Regions from separate parts of the Pseudomonas oryzicola genome, predicted to be linked through region 3. Evidence: predicted binding sites of a transcription regulator. Region 3 holds the regulator's gene; each other region holds the start of a gene.

Region 1 (5,613 bases), on a different contig from region 3:
GAAGGCTGGGACGAACTGCCGACCTTTCTCGATGACTACACCCCTGACCGCGTGGCCGCCATCACCGGGCTGGCCGAGGCCGACATCATCAGGGCCGCCGAATGGATCGGTAGCGCCAGCAACTGGATGAGCTGCTGGACCATGGGCCTGAACCAGAGCATCCATGGCACCTGGCACACCAATGCGATCTGCAACCTGCACCTGGCCACGGGCGCGATCTGCCGCCCGGGCAGCGGCCCGTTCTCGCTGACCGGTCAACCCAATGCCATGGGCGGTCGCGAGATGGGCTACATGGGCCCCGGCCTGCCAGGCCAGCGTTCGACGCTGGTAGCGCAAGACCGCGCCTTCGTCGAGCAAGCGTGGCAACTGGCTCCAGGCAGCCTGCGCAGCGAAAGCAGCGAGGGCACGGTGGCGCTGTTCGAGCAGATGAAAAGCGGCGTGGTCAAGGCCTGCTGGGTCATCTGCAGCAACCCGGTGGCCAGTGTCGCCAACCGCCAGCAGGTGATCGACGGCCTGCGCCAGGCCGAACTGGTGATTACCCAGGATGCCTTCCTCGACACCGAGACCAACCGCTACGCCGACATCCTGCTACCGGCTGCGCTGTGGGCCGAAGGCGAGGGCGTGATGATCAACAGCGAGCGCAACCTCACCCTCATGCCACGCGCCGTCGAACCGCCCGGGCAGAGCCTGCCAGACTGGCAGATCATCACCCGGGTCGCCTGTGCCATGGGCTATGCCGACGCCTTCGACTACCCCGATGCCGAGGCGGTATACGAGGAGATCCGCCGCTTTCACAACCCAACCACCGGCTACGACCTGCGGGGCATCGGCTATGCCGAACTGCGCGAGCAGCCGCACCAGTGGCCCTGCGCCCCGGGCCGTGACAACCCGCGCAGCCCGCTGCGCTATCGCAACGACGGCAGCAGCCAGACGCTGTTGCGCGATGCCCAGGGCGAGTGCCCGGTGTTGGCCTTCCCGACCGCCAGCGGCAAGGCACGCTTCTTCGCCCGGCCTTGGTTGCCGACAGCGGAGCTGCCGGATGCTGATTACCCCCTGGTGCTGAATACTGGCCGCGTGCAACACCAGTGGCACACCCTGACCAAGACCGGCAAGGTAGCGGCGCTGAACAAGCTGGAGCCCGGCCCCTTCGTGGAAATCCACCGTGATGATGCTGCCCGGCTGGGCATCGCCGAAAAGGACCAGGTAGCCATTCGCTCGCGCCGCGGGCGGGCGGTGCTGCCCGCGCGTATCAGTGACCGGGTCATGCCGGGCAACTGCTTTGCCCCGTTCCACTGGAACGACCTGATCGGCGAGCAACTGGCGATCAACGCAGTGACCTGCGATGCGGTCGACCCGCTGTCGCTGCAGCCGGCGTTCAAGCATTGTGCCGTGAACCTGGAGCGGGTTGCCGGTGAGCGCATCGAAGCCCTTGACCTGAACACTGCCAACCCGGAGCCCGTCCGCATGCCGACCGCCACCCTGTCCCGTCTGCTTGGCCTGGACACCCTGCCAGCCCCGGTGCTGGCCGAGGAAGAGCGCCATTACCTGCAAGGCTTCCTGCTGGGCCTGGAGCAGGCCCGCGCCGAGGGCGTGCCCTGCCTGCCGGCCAGTGCGCCGCTGGCCGCCAACCGCCGGCTGTTCGTCGATGGCCTGCTGGCCGGGCTGTTCGCCCAGCCGGCGGTGCTGCCCGATGCGGCGTTGATGGCACCACGGCACCAGGTGCTGTGGGCTTCGCAAACCGGCAACGGCGAACTGTTGGCCGAACGCTGTGCCGAACGCTTGCGCGGTGCCGGCCTCGACGTACAGCTCAGCTGCATGGCAGCGGTCAGCCCGCGCCAGCTGCAGGGCGCCGCCAGCGTGGTGCTGATCGCCAGCACCTTTGGCGATGGCGACGCGCCGGACAGCGCTGCGGCGTTCTGGCACGCCTTGCAGGGCGAGGAGGGCGCCCACTGCGCCGAACTGCCTTTTGCCGTGCTGGCCCTGGGTGACTCCAGTTACGACCAGTTCTGCGGCTTTGGCCGCAAGCTCGACCAACGCCTGGCCGAGCTGGGCGGGCGGCGCCTGCTGCAGCGAGTGGACTGCGAGCCGGACTTCGACGACGCCTTCGCCGCCTGGCTGGATGCGCTGCTGCCCATGCTAGGCAGCGCCGCTGCACCGCCACCGGTCACCGAGCCTGCGCCCGTGGTGACCTACAGTAAGCAGCAACCCTGGGCTGCCACCTTGCTGGAAAACCGCCTGCTGAACGGCCCGGGTGCCACCAAGGAAACCCGTCAACTGGTGTTCGACCTGAGTGGCAGTGGCTTCACCTATGCCGCCGGTGATGCCCTGGGCGTGTGGCCGCGCAACTGTCCCGCACTGGTCGACGAACTGCTGGCGCTGATGCAGCTCGATGGCCAGGCCATGGTCGAGCTGAAAGGCCAGCCCGCCATGCCGCTGACCGAAGCCCTGCAAGCGCACCTGGAAATCGCCAAGGTCACCACCCAACAGTTGCAGGCCTTCGCCGGCAACGCCCCCGACCTGCAGCGCCTGCTGCTGCCCGAGTGCAAGGCCGAGCTGCAGGACTGGTTGTGGGGGCGGCAACTGGTCGATGTGCTGCGCGCCTTCCCCCAGCAGCTGCCGCTGGCCAGCTGGCTGGAGTTGCTCAAGCCGTTGCAGCCGCGCCTGTATTCGATCAGTTCCAGCCCGCTGGCGCACCCGCAGCAGGTGCACCTGACCGTTTCCACGGTGCGCTATGGTGCGCGCAAAGGGGTGTGCTCAAGCTTCCTCGCCGACCGTGCGCAAGCGCTGAAGGTGGCCATCTTCCCGCAGGTGTCGAAGCACTTTCGCCTGCCCGAGGACGACAGCGTGCCGCTGATCATGGTCGGTCCCGGCACCGGCATTGCGCCGTTCAGGGCCTTCCTCGAAGAACGAGAGGCACGTGGGGCGAAAGGGGCCAACTGGCTGTTCTTTGGCGAGCAGTACGCGGCCACCGATTTCTATTACCAGGAGCAGCTGCAGGCCTGGCAGGCTGCAGGGCACTTGCGTCTGGACACCGCGTTTTCACGCGACCAGGCCGAGAAGGTCTATGTGCAGCAGCGCATGCTCGAACAGGGCGCGCAGTTGTGGCAATGGCTGGAGGCGGGCGCGTACTTCTATGTGTGTGGCGATGCGCAGCGCATGGCCAGGGATGTGGATGCGGCGTTGCGGGCCATCGTCGCCGAGCATGGCGGCATGGATGCAGCGGCGGCTGCGGCTCATGTCGAAGCGCTGGGCAGGGCCAAGCGGTATCGGCGGGATGTTTATTGATGTGCTCCAAGATGGGGAGTGATGCACTTGGAATGTGCATTTGCTGTACTGGCTTCTTCGCGGGCTCGCCCGCTCCCACAGGTACTGCACAGCTCTGAATAAACGTGGAGAACCCTGTGGGAGCGGGCGCGCCCGCGAAGAGGCCGGTACTGGAAACAGGGTTGGCACACTCCCTGCTTTACCCTGGTTACAACAAAGCCCGCTGATCAACGGCGATCAACCCGGGCCCCCTACCGTGATGAATACAGGCAAAGGCGCCTGGAGCTTCGGCTCCAGGCGCTTTTTTTTTTGATCGAGGATCGGCTTATGAAGGCAACAGCGAGCAGCGGGCAACGAGAGCGACTGGTCATCGTCGGCAACGGCATGGTCGGCCACCATTGCGTCGAGCAACTGGTCAGCCGCGGCGCCCTGCAGCGCTTCGAAGTGCATGTGTTCGGCGAGGAGCGCCAGCGTGCCTATGACCGCGTGCACCTGTCCGAGTACTTCGCCGGCAGCTGTGCCGAAACCCTGGCCCTGTGCGGGCAGGACTTCTACGGCGCCAACGGTGTGCACCTGCACCTCGGTGAAGCGGTGCTGGAAATCGACCGTGAGCGTGGCGAAGTGGTTACCGCCGAGGGCCGCTACGGCTACGACCAGTTGGTGCTGGCCACGGGTTCCTATCCCTTCGTGCCACCGATCGAAGGTTCCAGCGGCAATGCCCGCCTGGTCTACCGCACCCTCGACGACCTCGACGCCATCCGCGCTGCCGCAGCCAGTGCCCGACGTGGCGTGGTAGTGGGCGGTGGCCTGCTTGGCCTGGAAGCAGCCAACGCCCTCAAGTCGCTGGGCCTGGAAGCCCACGTGGTGGAATTCGCCCCACGGCTGATGCCGGTGCAGCTGGACGGCGAGGGCGGTGCCGCGCTCAAGGCACAGATCGAAGCGCTGGGTGTTGGCGTGCATCTGTCGCGGGCCACTCAGTCGATCAGCGCGGGTCAAGACTACCGCTACCGCATGAACTTCGATGGCGGCGAGCACCTGGAAACCGACCTGATCGTGTTCTCCGCAGGGATCCGCCCACAGGATGCCCTGGGCCGTGCCTGTGGCCTGGACATCGCCGCGCGTGGTGGCGTGGTGATCGACAACCACTGCCGCAGCAGTGACCCACGCATCTTCGCCATCGGCGAGTGCGCCTCGTGGAACGGCAGCGTATTCGGCCTGGTCGCTCCGGGCTACAGCATGGCGCGCAACCTGGCAGCATTGCTGATGGGTGAAGCCGCTGGCGAATTCACCGGAGCCGACATGTCGACCAAACTCAAGCTGCTAGGTGTGGATGTCGGCTCCATCGGCGATGCCCATGGCGCCACTCCGGGCGCACGCAGCTACCGCTTCATCGACGAAGCCAACAGCGCCTATCGCCGGTTGGTGGTGGATGCCAGTGGCAAGCACGTGCTCGGTGCGGTACTGGTCGGCGACAACAGCTACTACGATACCCTGCTGCAATACGCCCAGAACGGCATCGCCCTGCCAGCCGACCCGGCGGCACTGATCCTGCCACAGGGCGGCGGTGCACCGGCCTTGGGTGCTGATGCGCTGCCCGACAGTGCGACCATCTGCTCCTGCCACAACGTCAGCAAAGGCGCGGTCTGCGCCGCCATCGACAGCGGCTGTGGCGACCTTGCCGCAGTCAAGGGTTGCACCAAGGCGGCCACCGGTTGTGGTGGTTGCGCGGCACTGCTCAAGCAGGTATTCGAGCACGAACTGACCGCCCGTGGCGTGGCGGTGGACAAGAGCCTGTGCGAGCACTTCGCCTACACCCGTCAGGAGCTTTACGGGCTGGTGCGGGTAGAGGGTATCCGCACCTTCAACGAACTGCTCGAACGCCACGGCAAGGGCCATGTCGGCTGCGACATCTGCAAGCCGGCGGTGGGCAGCATCCTTGCCTCGTGCTGGAACCAGCCGATCATGGACCCGGCGCTGGTGCCGCTGCAGGACACCAACGACACCTTCATGGCCAACATGCAGAAGAACGGCACCTATTCGGTGGTGCCGCGCATCCCTGGCGGTGAAATCACCCCCGACAAGCTCATCGTGATTGGCCAGGTGGCGAAAAAGTACGACTTGTACACCAAGATCACCGGCGGACAGCGCATCGACCTGTTCGGCGCCCAGTTGCACGAACTGCCGCTGATCTGGGGCGAGCTGATCGAGGCCGGCTTCGAAACCGGCCATGCCTACGGCAAGTCGACCCGCACGGTAAAGTCGTGCGTCGGCAGCACCTGGTGCCGTTATGGTGTGCAGGATAGCGTCGGCATGGCCCTGCGCCTGGAAGACCGCTACAAGGGCCTGCGC
Region 2 (5,613 bases), on a different contig from region 3:
TGGCATCAACGTGTTCAAGGTCAGGGAGGTGCTGCAATGCCCGGCGCTGACCCTGCTGCCCAAGGCGCATCCGGTGGTGCGTGGCGTTGCCAACATTCGCGGGGCGACCATCCCGATCCTCGACCTGTCGATGGCCACCGGGCTGCGGCCGCTGCAGGAAGACACGCGCAACAGCTTCGTGATCATTACCGAATACAACACCAAGACCCAGGGCTTCCTGGTGCACTCGGTGGAACGCATCGTCAACATGAACTGGGAAGAAATCCATCCGCCACCCAAGGGTACCGGTCGCGATCACTACCTGACCGCCGTCACCCGGGTGGACAACCGCATGGTCGAGATCATCGACGTGGAGAAGGTGCTGGCCGAAGTGGCGCCGTCGTCCGAGTCGGTGTCGGCCGGGGTGGTCGATGCCGAGGTGCAGGACAAGGCTGTGTTGCTGCGGGTGCTCACCGTCGACGATTCATCGGTGGCGCGCAAGCAGGTCAGCCGTTGCCTGCAGACCGTGGGGGTCGAGGTGGTGGCGCTCAATGATGGTCGCCAGGCCCTGAACTATCTGCGTCAGCTGGTGGACGAAGGCAAGAAGCCGGAAGAAGAGTTCCTGATGATGATCTCGGACATTGAAATGCCGGAAATGGATGGCTACACGCTGACTGCAGAGATCCGCAGTGATCCGCGCATGCAAAAATTGCATATCTGCCTGCATACTTCGCTTTCCGGGGTATTCAACCAGGCGATGGTAAAGAAGGTCGGGGCCGATGACTTCCTGGCCAAGTTCAAGCCGGACGACCTGGCCCAGCGGGTGGTCGACCGGATCAAGGCAGCGCATTGAAAGCGCCGGGAGCAACCTCCCGGCACCAGTGATTGAAAAGAGGCGGCAGAAGTGTCTACGGGTAATTTGGATTTCGAACAGTTCCGGGTCTTCCTGGAGAAAGCCTGTGGCATCCTGCTGGGGGAGAATAAGCAGTACCTGGTTTCCAGCCGTCTCAACAAGCTGATGGAGCAACAGGGCATCAAGAGCCTGGGCGAGCTGGTACAACGCATCCAGGCTCAGCCGCGAGGTGGCTTGCGCGAGCAGGTGGTCGATGCCATGACCACCAACGAAACCCTCTGGTTTCGCGATACCTACCCGTTCGAAGTGCTGAAGAACAAGGTGATTCCGGAATTCATCCGCAACAACCCTGGCCAGCGCCTGCGCATGTGGTCGGCGGCCTGTTCGTCAGGGCAGGAGCCGTATTCCATCTCGATGGCCATCGACGAGTTCGAGCGTGGCAACCTTGGCCAGTTGAAGATGGGCGCGCAGATCGTCGCCACCGACCTGTCCGGCAGCATGCTGACCAATTGCAAGACCGGCGAGTACGATAGTCTGGCGATTGCCCGCGGCCTGTCCCAGGAGCGCCTGCAACGCTACTTCGACACCAAGGGGCCGGGGCGCTGGGCGGTCAAGCCGGCGATTCGCAGCCGGGTCGAATTCCGCTCGTTCAACCTGCTCGACAGTTATGCCAGCCTGGGCAAGTTCGACGTGGTGTTCTGCCGCAACGTGCTGATCTACTTCTCGGCACAGGTGAAGAAGGACATCCTGATGCGCATTCATGGCACCTTGAAACCGGGTGGCTACCTGTTCCTTGGAGCTTCCGAGGCGCTGAACGGGTTGCCGGACCATTACCAGATGGTGCAATGCAGCCCGGGGATCATCTACCAGGCCAAGTAAGCACAAAGGCCGGCAACGAAAGTTGCCGGCCTTTTGTTTGCCGTGTCGGCGTTTTTGCGGGCATGCCTGCGAACAGGCCGAAGCAGGAAAAGCTGACGTCAATTTTTTGTTTTGCCGCTTTTGCCGCCTGGCAATTGCCGCTTTGACCGCATCAGGCGGAAGGCCTTTGCCGCTTTTCTGGCATCACCCTGACAGCCCTGCGCCCGACAAGCCCGTAATTCCAGGGTTTGCGAGGGTTGGCACAGCCCTTGCTATACCTTGCCCAACGATATTCCGGTCAACCTCCGAAGGTTTCCCCGACATGAGCATCAGCTTCGACAAGGCGCTTGGTATTCACGAAAAGGCCCTGGGCTTCCGCGCCCAGCGCGCCGAAGTGCTGGCCAACAACATTGCCAACGCCGACACGCCCAACTACAAGGCGCGCGACATGGACTTCGCCTCGGTGCTCGCTGCCGAAAGCGACAAGCAGCAGAGCGGCCGTTTCAGCCTCGAGCGCACCAACAGCCGCCACATCGAGGCCGAGGGCCTTGCCATGGCCGACGATACCCTGAAGTACCGCACGCCGCTGCAGCCTTCGATCGACCAGAACACCGTGGACGCGCAGATCGAGCAGTCGAACTACACCGAAAACGCGGTCGGCTTCCAGGCCAGCTTTACCTTGCTCAACAGTAAATTCAAAGGGCTGGTTTCGGCCCTGCGGGGAGAATGACCATGTCCCTTTCCAGTGTCTTCAACATTGCCGGTAGCGGCATGAGCGCGCAGAACACGCGCCTGAACACCGTTGCTTCGAACATTGCCAACGCCGAGACCGTGTCTTCGAGCATCGACCAGACCTACCGTGCTCGCCATCCGGTGTTCGCCACTACCTTTCAGGATGCGCAGGCCGGTAGCAGCCAGTCGCTGTTCGAAGACCAGGGCGAAGCCGGGCAGGGCGTGCAGGTAAAAGGCATCGTCGAGGACCAGAGCAACCTGGAAGCGCGCTACGAGCCGAACCACCCGGCGGCGAACAAGGACGGCTATGTCTACTACCCGAACGTCAACGTGGTCGAGGAAATGGCTGACATGATTTCCGCCAGTCGTGCGTTCCAGACCAATGCCGAACTGATGAACACGGCCAAGAGCATGATGCAGAAAGTCCTGACCCTCGGTCAGTGATAAGGAAACCAGACCATGGCAATCGATACTACCGGCGTGAATCTCAACGAAGTGCTTGCGGCGTCGGGTGTGGGTACCAACACCAAGAAGACCGTGGACACTGTATCCAAGACCGGCACTGACTCGCTCGGCAAGGATGCCTTCCTGCAGTTGCTGGTGACCCAGATGCAGCACCAGAACCCGCTGGATCCGCAGGACAACGGTGAGTTCGTTGCCCAGTTGGCGCAGTTCAGCAGCCTCGAAGGCATTACCTCGCTGAACGAATCGGTCAGTGCCATTACCAGTGCCATGGCCTCGTCCCAGGCGCTGCAGGCGTCGTCGCTGGTCGGTCGCTCGGTGGTGGTGCAGAACGACAAGGCTATCGTCGATACCACCGAAAGCTTCAATGCACAGTTTGTGGTGCCGCAAGCCATTGGCGAGGCGAAGATCACCATCAAGGACAAGGACGGCAATACCGTCAAGACCATCGAACTGGGCGAGCAGAAAGCCGGTTACGCCGATTTCATCTGGGACGGTACCAACAATAGCGGCGAGAAGGTCGACCCGGGTACCTACACCTTCACCGCCAGCACCACGGTGGATGGCAAGGCGGTGCAGATGAACACGCTGTTGCCTGCCAAGGTGACCAGCGTCAGCTTCAGCTCCGGCGGTGAAATGGTGCTGAACCTCGCTGGCGTTGGCAAAGTATCCCTGTCCGACGTGCAAACCATCGGTATCTAAGGCCCATTAGTGCGGCAAAAGGAGCGAATTCATGTCTTTCAATATCGGCCTTAGCGGTCTGTACGCAGCAAACAAGCAACTGGACGTCACCGGCAACAACATCGCCAACGTCAATACCACCGGCTTCAAGTCGTCGCGCGCCGAGTTCGCCGATGTCTACGCCGGCGCCAACCGCCTGGGCGTAGGCAAGAACCAGGTGGGTAACGGCGTGCGCCTGGCGGCTGTTTCCCAGCAGTTCACCCAGGGCGACGTCAACAACACCGGCAACGTGCTGGACATGGGCATCCAGGGCCAGGGCTTCTTCGTGTTGTCCGATAACGGCTCGCGCGTCTACACCCGTGCCGGTGCGTTCCAGGCCAGCAAGGACAACTTCGTGGTGACCTCGGACGGCCTGCGCCTGCAGGGTTATGCCGCGGACTCGACTGGCAAGATCCAGAAGGGCGTGCTGAGCGATCTGCAGATCGACACCTCGGCGCTGCAGCCGAAGGCCACGTCGCTGATCGACCAGGGCATCAACCTGAACTCTTCGGCTGCCGATATCCCGCTGGAAGTCGACGATGGTACCGGTGCGATGGTGCCGAACCTGCCGTTCGATCCTGCTGACCAGAAGACCTACACCAAGTCCTTCCCGACCAAGGTGTACGACAGCCAGGGCAACGAGCACACCATGGAGCAGTTCTATCGCAAGACGGGTACCAATGAGTGGACCATGTACACCCTGGTGGATGGGCGCAACCCGTTCGATCCATCCTCCACCGTGCCGCTGGAGGGCACCATCAGCTTCAACAGCGACGGTTCGGTCAAGAGCATGACGGCTGACAACACCGGCCACCCGGCAGGCTCGTCGTTCACCGTGACCAACAACACCTTCACCATGACCGGTTGGGTGCCTGCGGTGGAAGACTCGGCGGGTAACTGGATCGCCAATGGCGCCGCAGGCAATGCCGATGGCATGCGCCTGTCGATGAACAGCACCACTTCCTACAACACCGAGACCGCGCGCATGTCGCAGTCCCAGGATGGTTACGCGACCGGTATCCTGTCGAGCCTGAGCATCGACTCGACCGGCGTGCTGTTTGCCAGCTTCAGCAACCAGCAGTCCCGTGCCATCGGCCAGGTTGCGCTGGCCAGCTTCGCCAACGAGCAGGGCCTGCAGCAGATCGGTGGTACCCGCTGGACCGAAACCTACACGTCCGGCATTCCGGGCATCGATGCGCCGAAGACCGGTACCCTGGGCAGCGTCGAGTCCAACTCGCTGGAAGCCTCCAACGTCAACCTGACCCAGGAGCTGGTCGAGCTGATCAAGGCGCAGAGCAATTACCAGGCGAACGCCAAGACCATCTCTACCGAAAGCACCATCATGCAGACCATCATCCAGATGACCTGATGGTCGCTGGCTGAGCGTGTGCGGGCGAACCCCTTTGTCATGAAGGGGTTCGTCGTTTTTGCAGGGGGCCTCATGAAGAAACTGCTTGTCGCACTGATTGCTGCAGCGTGCCTGTACCAGGCCCAGGCCGGCACCGCGCCATGGTGGCGCTGGGAAAGCCAGGTGGATGGGCGCCTGGTGTGCTCGCAGTGGCCGCCGGGGGAGGGCTGGAAGAAGTTTGCCGGGCCCTTCACCAATGGTGCTTGCCGCGAGCCTTGAATGAGCCCGCGAAGAGGCCGGTACAAGTTTGCCGTCACCGGCAACCAAGCGCCGGATAACCGGCGTTCAATACACTGGCGGCACCCTTGAAAGCCCGTATTCACGGGCTTTTTCATGTTTTCGGAAAGTTGGTTCGGAACTTGCTTTAGAGCCTGCACAGCAGCGGCGAGCGGCAAACGATCGCCAGTGCAGCGGAGGATGACTGTGGACAAGATGCTTTACGTGGCCATGACCGGCGCCAGCCAGAACGCGCTGGCGCAGAAGGCCCACGCCAACAACCTGGCGAACATTTCCACCAATGGTTTTCAGCGTGATCTGGAGCAGGCGCGCTCGATGCCGGTGTTCGGCGACAGCTTTCCGGCGCGTGCCTTTGCCATGACCG
Region 3 (5,613 bases):
CCCCACCGGCGCCCTGAACATGCACGACCTGCTGCGCGCCGGCGTAATGTAAAGGAGCGATGGAATGAACCAGGACCTCATGCAACGCGGCAAGCACATCAAGCTGGCAGTGTTCGACGTGGATGGCGTGCTCACCGACGGGCGCCTGTACTTCCTCGAGGACGGCAGCGAATTCAAGACCTTCAACACCCTCGACGGCCAGGGCATCAAGATGCTCATGGCCTCGGGCGTGACCACCGCGATCATCAGCGGGCGCAAGACCCCGGTGGTCGAGCGCCGCGCCAGGAACCTCGGCATCCCGCACCTTTATCAGGGCCGCGAGGACAAACTGGTGGTACTTGACGGCCTGCTCGCCGAACTGGGCCTGAGCTATGCTGAAGTGGCCTACCTCGGCGACGACCTGCCGGACCTGCCGGTGATCCGCCGGGTCGCCCTGGGCATGGCGGTGGCCAACGCCGCCCCATTCGTTCGCCAGCACGCCCATGGCGTGACCCAGGCACGTGGCGGCGAAGGTGCGGCCCGTGAATTCTGCGAACTGATCATGCAGGCCCAGGGCACCCTGGACGCTGCCAACGCCAACTACCTGTAAGGCTGCCCATGTTCAGCAAGAAAGCCCGCAACATTGCGCTGCTCGCAGTGATCGCCGCCCTGCTGGTGGCGATCGGCTACTGGAATGTCAGCCCGGAGAGCTTCCTCGACAAACCGGTAGCCCGGACCGACAAGAGCGCCATCGATTACTACGCCGTCAACGCCCACAGCGTGCAGTTCCTGCCCGACGGCAAGCTGCAGTATGAAATGACCGCCGACAAGGTCGAGCACCTCAAGGCCAGCGAAATCACCCTGCTGACCACGCCGGACCTGCACCTGTACCGCGGTACTGCGTTCCCGTGGCACGTACAGAGCACCCGCGCCGAGGTCAACCCGGACGGCAGCGAGGTTGAACTGATCGACAACGTACGGGTTGCCCGCAGCGACGAAAAACAGCGCGAAACCATCATTACCAGCTCGCGCATGACCGTGTTCCCGCAGAAGCAATATGCGCAGACCGAGCAAGCCGTTAGAATCGACGGCGCCGGTGGCACGACTACGGGCAAAGGAATGAAAGCGTATTTGAAAGAAGGCAAGATGGACTTGCTCTCTAACGTAAGAGGACAGTATGAGGCTCGTTAAAACCCTCCCCCTTTTGCTCAGCCTGAGCGCAGCACTGGGAAGCGCGAGCGCCCTCGCCCTGCCGAATGACCGTGACCAGCCTATCCGCATCCAGGCCGACAATGCCCACCTGGACGACAAGCAGGGCGTGGCCACCTATACCGGCGACGTGATCATCACCCAGGGTTCGATGATGATCAAAGGCAACACCGTGACCATCACCCGCTCCGCCTCCGGCGACATCGACGTGGTGACTTCGGTGGGCAACCTGGCCTACTTCGAGCAGCAACAAAGCGCCGCCAAGGCGGACAAGATGAAAGGCTGGGCAGTCACCATCCAGTACCAGTCGCAGAAGGACATGGTGATCCTTACCGATCGCGCCAAGGTCGAGAACGAAGGCAACACCACCGAAGGCGAAAAGATCGTCTACAACACCCAGACCCAGGTGGCGACCGCCGGTCGTGGTGGCAACGTGACTTCGCCGCGTCAGCGTATCGACATGGTGATCCAGCCCAAGAAGAAGGCCGAGTAAATGGCAACCCTCAAAGCCCAGCACCTGGCCAAGAGCTACAAGGGGCGGCAGGTCGTACGTGACGTCAGCCTGTCGATCGACAGCGGCCAGATCGTCGGCCTGCTCGGCCCCAACGGCGCCGGCAAGACCACCTGCTTCTACATGATCGTCGGCCTGGTTCAGGCCGATCAGGGGCGCGTGCTGATCGACAACCTCGATGTCAGCCACCAGCCCATGCATGGCCGCGCCCGCGCCGGTATCGGCTACCTGCCGCAGGAAGCCTCGATCTTCCGCAAGCTGTCGGTGGCCGATAACATCATGGCCATTCTCGAGACCCGCAAGGACCTCGACCGCGAAGGCCGTCGCAAGGAACTGGAAAGCCTGCTGCAGGAGTTCCACATCAGCCACATTCGCGACAACCTCGGCATGAGCCTGTCCGGTGGCGAGCGCCGTCGCGTCGAAATCGCCCGCGCACTGGCGACCGCGCCCAAGTTCATCCTGCTGGACGAACCGTTTGCCGGTGTCGACCCGATCTCCGTCGGCGACATCAAGCAGATCATCCACCATCTCAAGGCCAAGGGCATCGGCGTACTGATCACCGACCACAACGTCCGCGAGACCCTGGATATCTGCGAAACCGCCTATATCGTCAATGATGGCCGCCTCATCGCCGAAGGCGACGCCGAGACCATCCTGGCCAACGACCTGGTCAAAGAGGTTTACCTGGGCCACGAGTTCCGGCTCTGAACCCAGTGCGCGCCTGGAGTGCCGGCAATTCGCCCTGCAATCGAGGGTAAAGTTGTTACAGTGCTCTAGGCAAACGCTACAATTTAAGGCATAAAACTTGCTTGATCTGGCGCCCCGGCGCCCTCGTGTAGTGGATGGCGCATGCGCGCCGGCGAACAAGGTATTTAGCCCCAGCCATGAAACCATCGCTCGTCCTAAAAATGGGCCAGCAACTGACGATGACGCCGCAGTTGCAACAGGCCATCCGCCTGCTCCAGCTCTCCACCCTGGACCTCCAACAGGAAATCCAGGAAGCGCTGGAGTCGAACCCGATGCTCGAACGTCAGGAAGACGGCGACGACTTCGACAACAGCGACCCGATGGCGGACAACGCCGAGAACAAACCGGCCGCCGAAGTTCAGGACAACAGCTTCCAGGAAAGCACCACCAGTGCCGACAACCTTGAAGACGGTGAGTGGAGCGAGCGCATTCCCAACGAGCTGCCGGTGGACACCGCCTGGGAAGACATCTACCAGACCAGCGCCAGCAGCCTGCCAAGCAGCGACGATGACGAATGGGACTTCACCACGCGGACATCGGCCGGCGAAAGCCTGCAAAGCCACCTGCTGTGGCAATTGAACCTGGCACCGATGTCGGACACCGACCGACTGATTGCGGTCACCCTGATCGACAGCATCAATGGCCAGGGCTACCTGGAAGACACCCTCGAGGAGATCTGTGCCGGTTTCGACCCCGAGCTGGATATCGAACTGGACGAGGTCGAAGCGGTGCTGCACCGCATCCAGCAGTTCGAGCCGGCTGGTGTCGGTGCCCGCAACCTGGGCGAATGCCTGCTGCTGCAACTGCGCCAGCTGCCAGCCAACACCCCGTGGATGACCGAAGCCAAGCGCCTGGTCACCGATTTCATCGACCTGCTCGGCAGCCGCGACTACAGCCAGCTGATGCGGCGCATGAAAATCAAGGAAGACGAGCTGCGCCAGGTCATCGAGCTGGTACAGAGCCTCAACCCGCGCCCCGGTTCGCAGATCGAGTCCAGCGAGCCTGAGTACGTGGTGCCCGACGTCATCGTGCGCAAGGACAATGACCGCTGGCTGGTGGAGCTGAACCAGGAAGCCATCCCGCGGCTGCGCGTCAACCCGCAGTACGCCGGGTTCGTGCGCCGGGCCGACACCAGTGCCGACAACACCTTCATGCGCAACCAGCTGCAGGAAGCGCGCTGGTTCATCAAGAGCCTGCAAAGCCGCAACGAGACGCTGATGAAGGTGGCCACGCAGATCGTCGAGCACCAGCGCGGCTTCCTCGACCACGGCGACGAAGCGATGAAACCCCTGGTGCTGCATGACATCGCCGAGGCGGTAGGCATGCACGAGTCGACCATTTCGCGGGTTACCACGCAGAAATACATGCACACGCCACGTGGCATCTACGAACTGAAATACTTTTTCTCCAGCCACGTCAGCACCTCCGAAGGCGGAGAATGCTCGTCCACGGCGATCCGTGCGATCATCAAGAAACTGGTTGCGGCGGAAAATCAGAAAAAGCCATTGAGTGACAGCAAGATCGCTGGTTTACTGGAGGCACAAGGCATCCAGGTAGCCCGTCGCACCGTCGCCAAGTATCGCGAGTCCCTCGGCATCGCACCGTCGAGTGAACGCAAGCGACTGATGTAGCCCCTGAGATGCGCCACAGCGTTTGTGGGGCAGGTGCAAGACCTGCCTCTTTATGCACGGGCAACAAAGGAGAAGCTGTATGCAAGTCAATATCAGTGGACAGCATGTAGAAGTCACCCAGCCACTGCGCGATTACGTGCTTGAAAAACTCGCTCGGGTGGAAAGTCACTTCGACAAGATTACCAACGTGCAGGTCATCATGAAGGTCGAGAAGCTGCAACAGAAGGTCGAGGCGACCCTGCAGATTCCCGGCGGCGAAGTGGTTGCCAACGCCGAACACGAAGACATGTATGCAGCGATCGACGCCTTGGCTGACAAGCTCGACCGCCAACTGAAAAAACACAAGGAAAAACAGCAAAGCCTGCTGCAAGGTGCAGCCGCCCGCTGATACCCCTCATCCATGATCCGACTTGAAACCATCCTGACCCCCGGCCGTTCCCTGGTGAACGTGCCGGGCGGCAGTAAGAAGCGCGCCCTGGAAAAGGTCGCTACCGTCATCGCCGAACAAGTGCCAGAACTGGAGATGCAGGACGTCTTCGAAAAACTGGTTGCCCGGGAAAAACTCGGCTCGACCGGTTTCGGTAATGGCATCGCCATACCGCACTGCCGGCTTCAAGGATGTTCCGCTCCGGTCAGCGCCCTGCTGCACCTGGAAGCTCCTATCGACTATGACGCCATCGACGGTGCTCCAGTGGACCTGCTGTTCGTCCTGCTGGTGCCTGAAGCCGCTACCGATGCTCATCTGGAGTTGCTGCGACAGATTGCCAGCATGCTTGATCGCAAGGAGGTACGTGATCGCCTGCGTGCGGCCACCAGCAGCGAGGCCCTGTTCCAGGTTGTCCTGGACGTACAGAACGAGCACTGAACATGCGCCTGATCATCGTCAGCGGCCGGTCCGGCTCCGGCAAGAGCACCGCCCTCGATGTCCTGGAAGACAACGGTTTCTACTGCATTGACAACCTGCCCGCCGGGCTGCTGCCGCAACTGGCGGAAAACGCGCTGATCAACACCGAGTTGCTGCAACCCAAGGTCGCCGTGTCGATCGACGCACGCAACCTGCCCAGCCACCTGTCCCGTTTTCCCGAGTTGCTCGAGGAAGCCCGCGCCCGGCATATCCAGTGTGACGTGCTGTACCTCGACGCAGACGAAGACACGCTGCTCAAGCGTTTTTCGGAAACCCGTCGACGCCACCCGCTGACCAACGCCAACCGCTCGCTGGCGGAGGCGATTCGCGTAGAGAGCGCCCTGCTGGGGCCGATTTCCGACCTGGCCGACCTCAAGATCGACACCACCAGCCTGAACCTGTACCAGCTGCGCGATTCGATCAAGCTGCGCCTGCTCAACCAGCCCGAGCCTGGCACTGCATTCCTGGTCGAGTCGTTCGGTTTCAAGCGCGGCATGCCAGTCGATGCCGACCTGGTGTTCGACGTGCGCTGCCTGCCCAATCCCTACTGGAAGCCCGAGTTGCGTGAGCATTCCGGCCTGGAGCAACCGGTGATCGACTATCTGGCCGCGCAGCCGGACGTCGAAGAAATG

What was found. The regulator sigma-54, encoded in region 3, starts transcription at its own class of promoters, with help from an activator protein. The targets are predictions, from matches to a motif close to ANTGGCATNNANNTTGCTNT.
Region 1: nirB (nitrite reductase large subunit NirB) is a predicted target of sigma-54. The motif match lies at 3,446-3,465, and genes of this name have one in related genera.
Region 2: flgB (flagellar basal body rod protein FlgB) is a predicted target of sigma-54. The motif match lies at 1,947-1,966, and genes of this name have one in related genera.

The regions. Positions count from the first base shown of each region.
Region 1 is NZ_JABWRZ020000003.1:169,865-175,477, reverse strand. Features, by position in the region: gene HU760_RS22940 (bifunctional nitrate reductase/sulfite reductase flavoprotein subunit alpha) at 1-3,285, shown strand, start outside; gene nirB (nitrite reductase large subunit NirB) at 3,592-5,613, shown strand, end outside.
Region 2 is NZ_JABWRZ020000001.1:1,749,704-1,755,316, forward strand. Features, by position in the region: gene HU760_RS07935 (chemotaxis protein CheV) at 1-832, shown strand, start outside; gene cheR (protein-glutamate O-methyltransferase CheR) at 884-1,711, shown strand; gene flgB (flagellar basal body rod protein FlgB) at 2,013-2,420, shown strand; gene flgC (flagellar basal body rod protein FlgC) at 2,423-2,866, shown strand; gene flgD (flagellar hook assembly protein FlgD) at 2,882-3,586, shown strand; gene flgE (flagellar hook protein FlgE) at 3,618-4,973, shown strand; gene HU760_RS07965 (hypothetical protein) at 5,046-5,231, shown strand; gene HU760_RS07970 (flagellar basal body rod protein FlgF) at 5,436-5,613, shown strand, end outside.
Region 3 is NZ_JABWRZ020000002.1:334,243-339,855, forward strand. Features, by position in the region: gene HU760_RS19605 (KpsF/GutQ family sugar-phosphate isomerase) at 1-52, shown strand, start outside; gene HU760_RS19610 (KdsC family phosphatase) at 65-589, shown strand; gene lptC (LPS export ABC transporter periplasmic protein LptC) at 598-1,170, shown strand; gene lptA (lipopolysaccharide transport periplasmic protein LptA) at 1,157-1,681, shown strand; gene lptB (LPS export ABC transporter ATP-binding protein) at 1,682-2,407, shown strand; gene HU760_RS19630 (RNA polymerase factor sigma-54) at 2,584-4,077, shown strand; gene hpf (ribosome hibernation-promoting factor, HPF/YfiA family) at 4,157-4,465, shown strand; gene ptsN (PTS IIA-like nitrogen regulatory protein PtsN) at 4,478-4,942, shown strand; gene rapZ (RNase adapter RapZ) at 4,945-5,613, shown strand, end outside.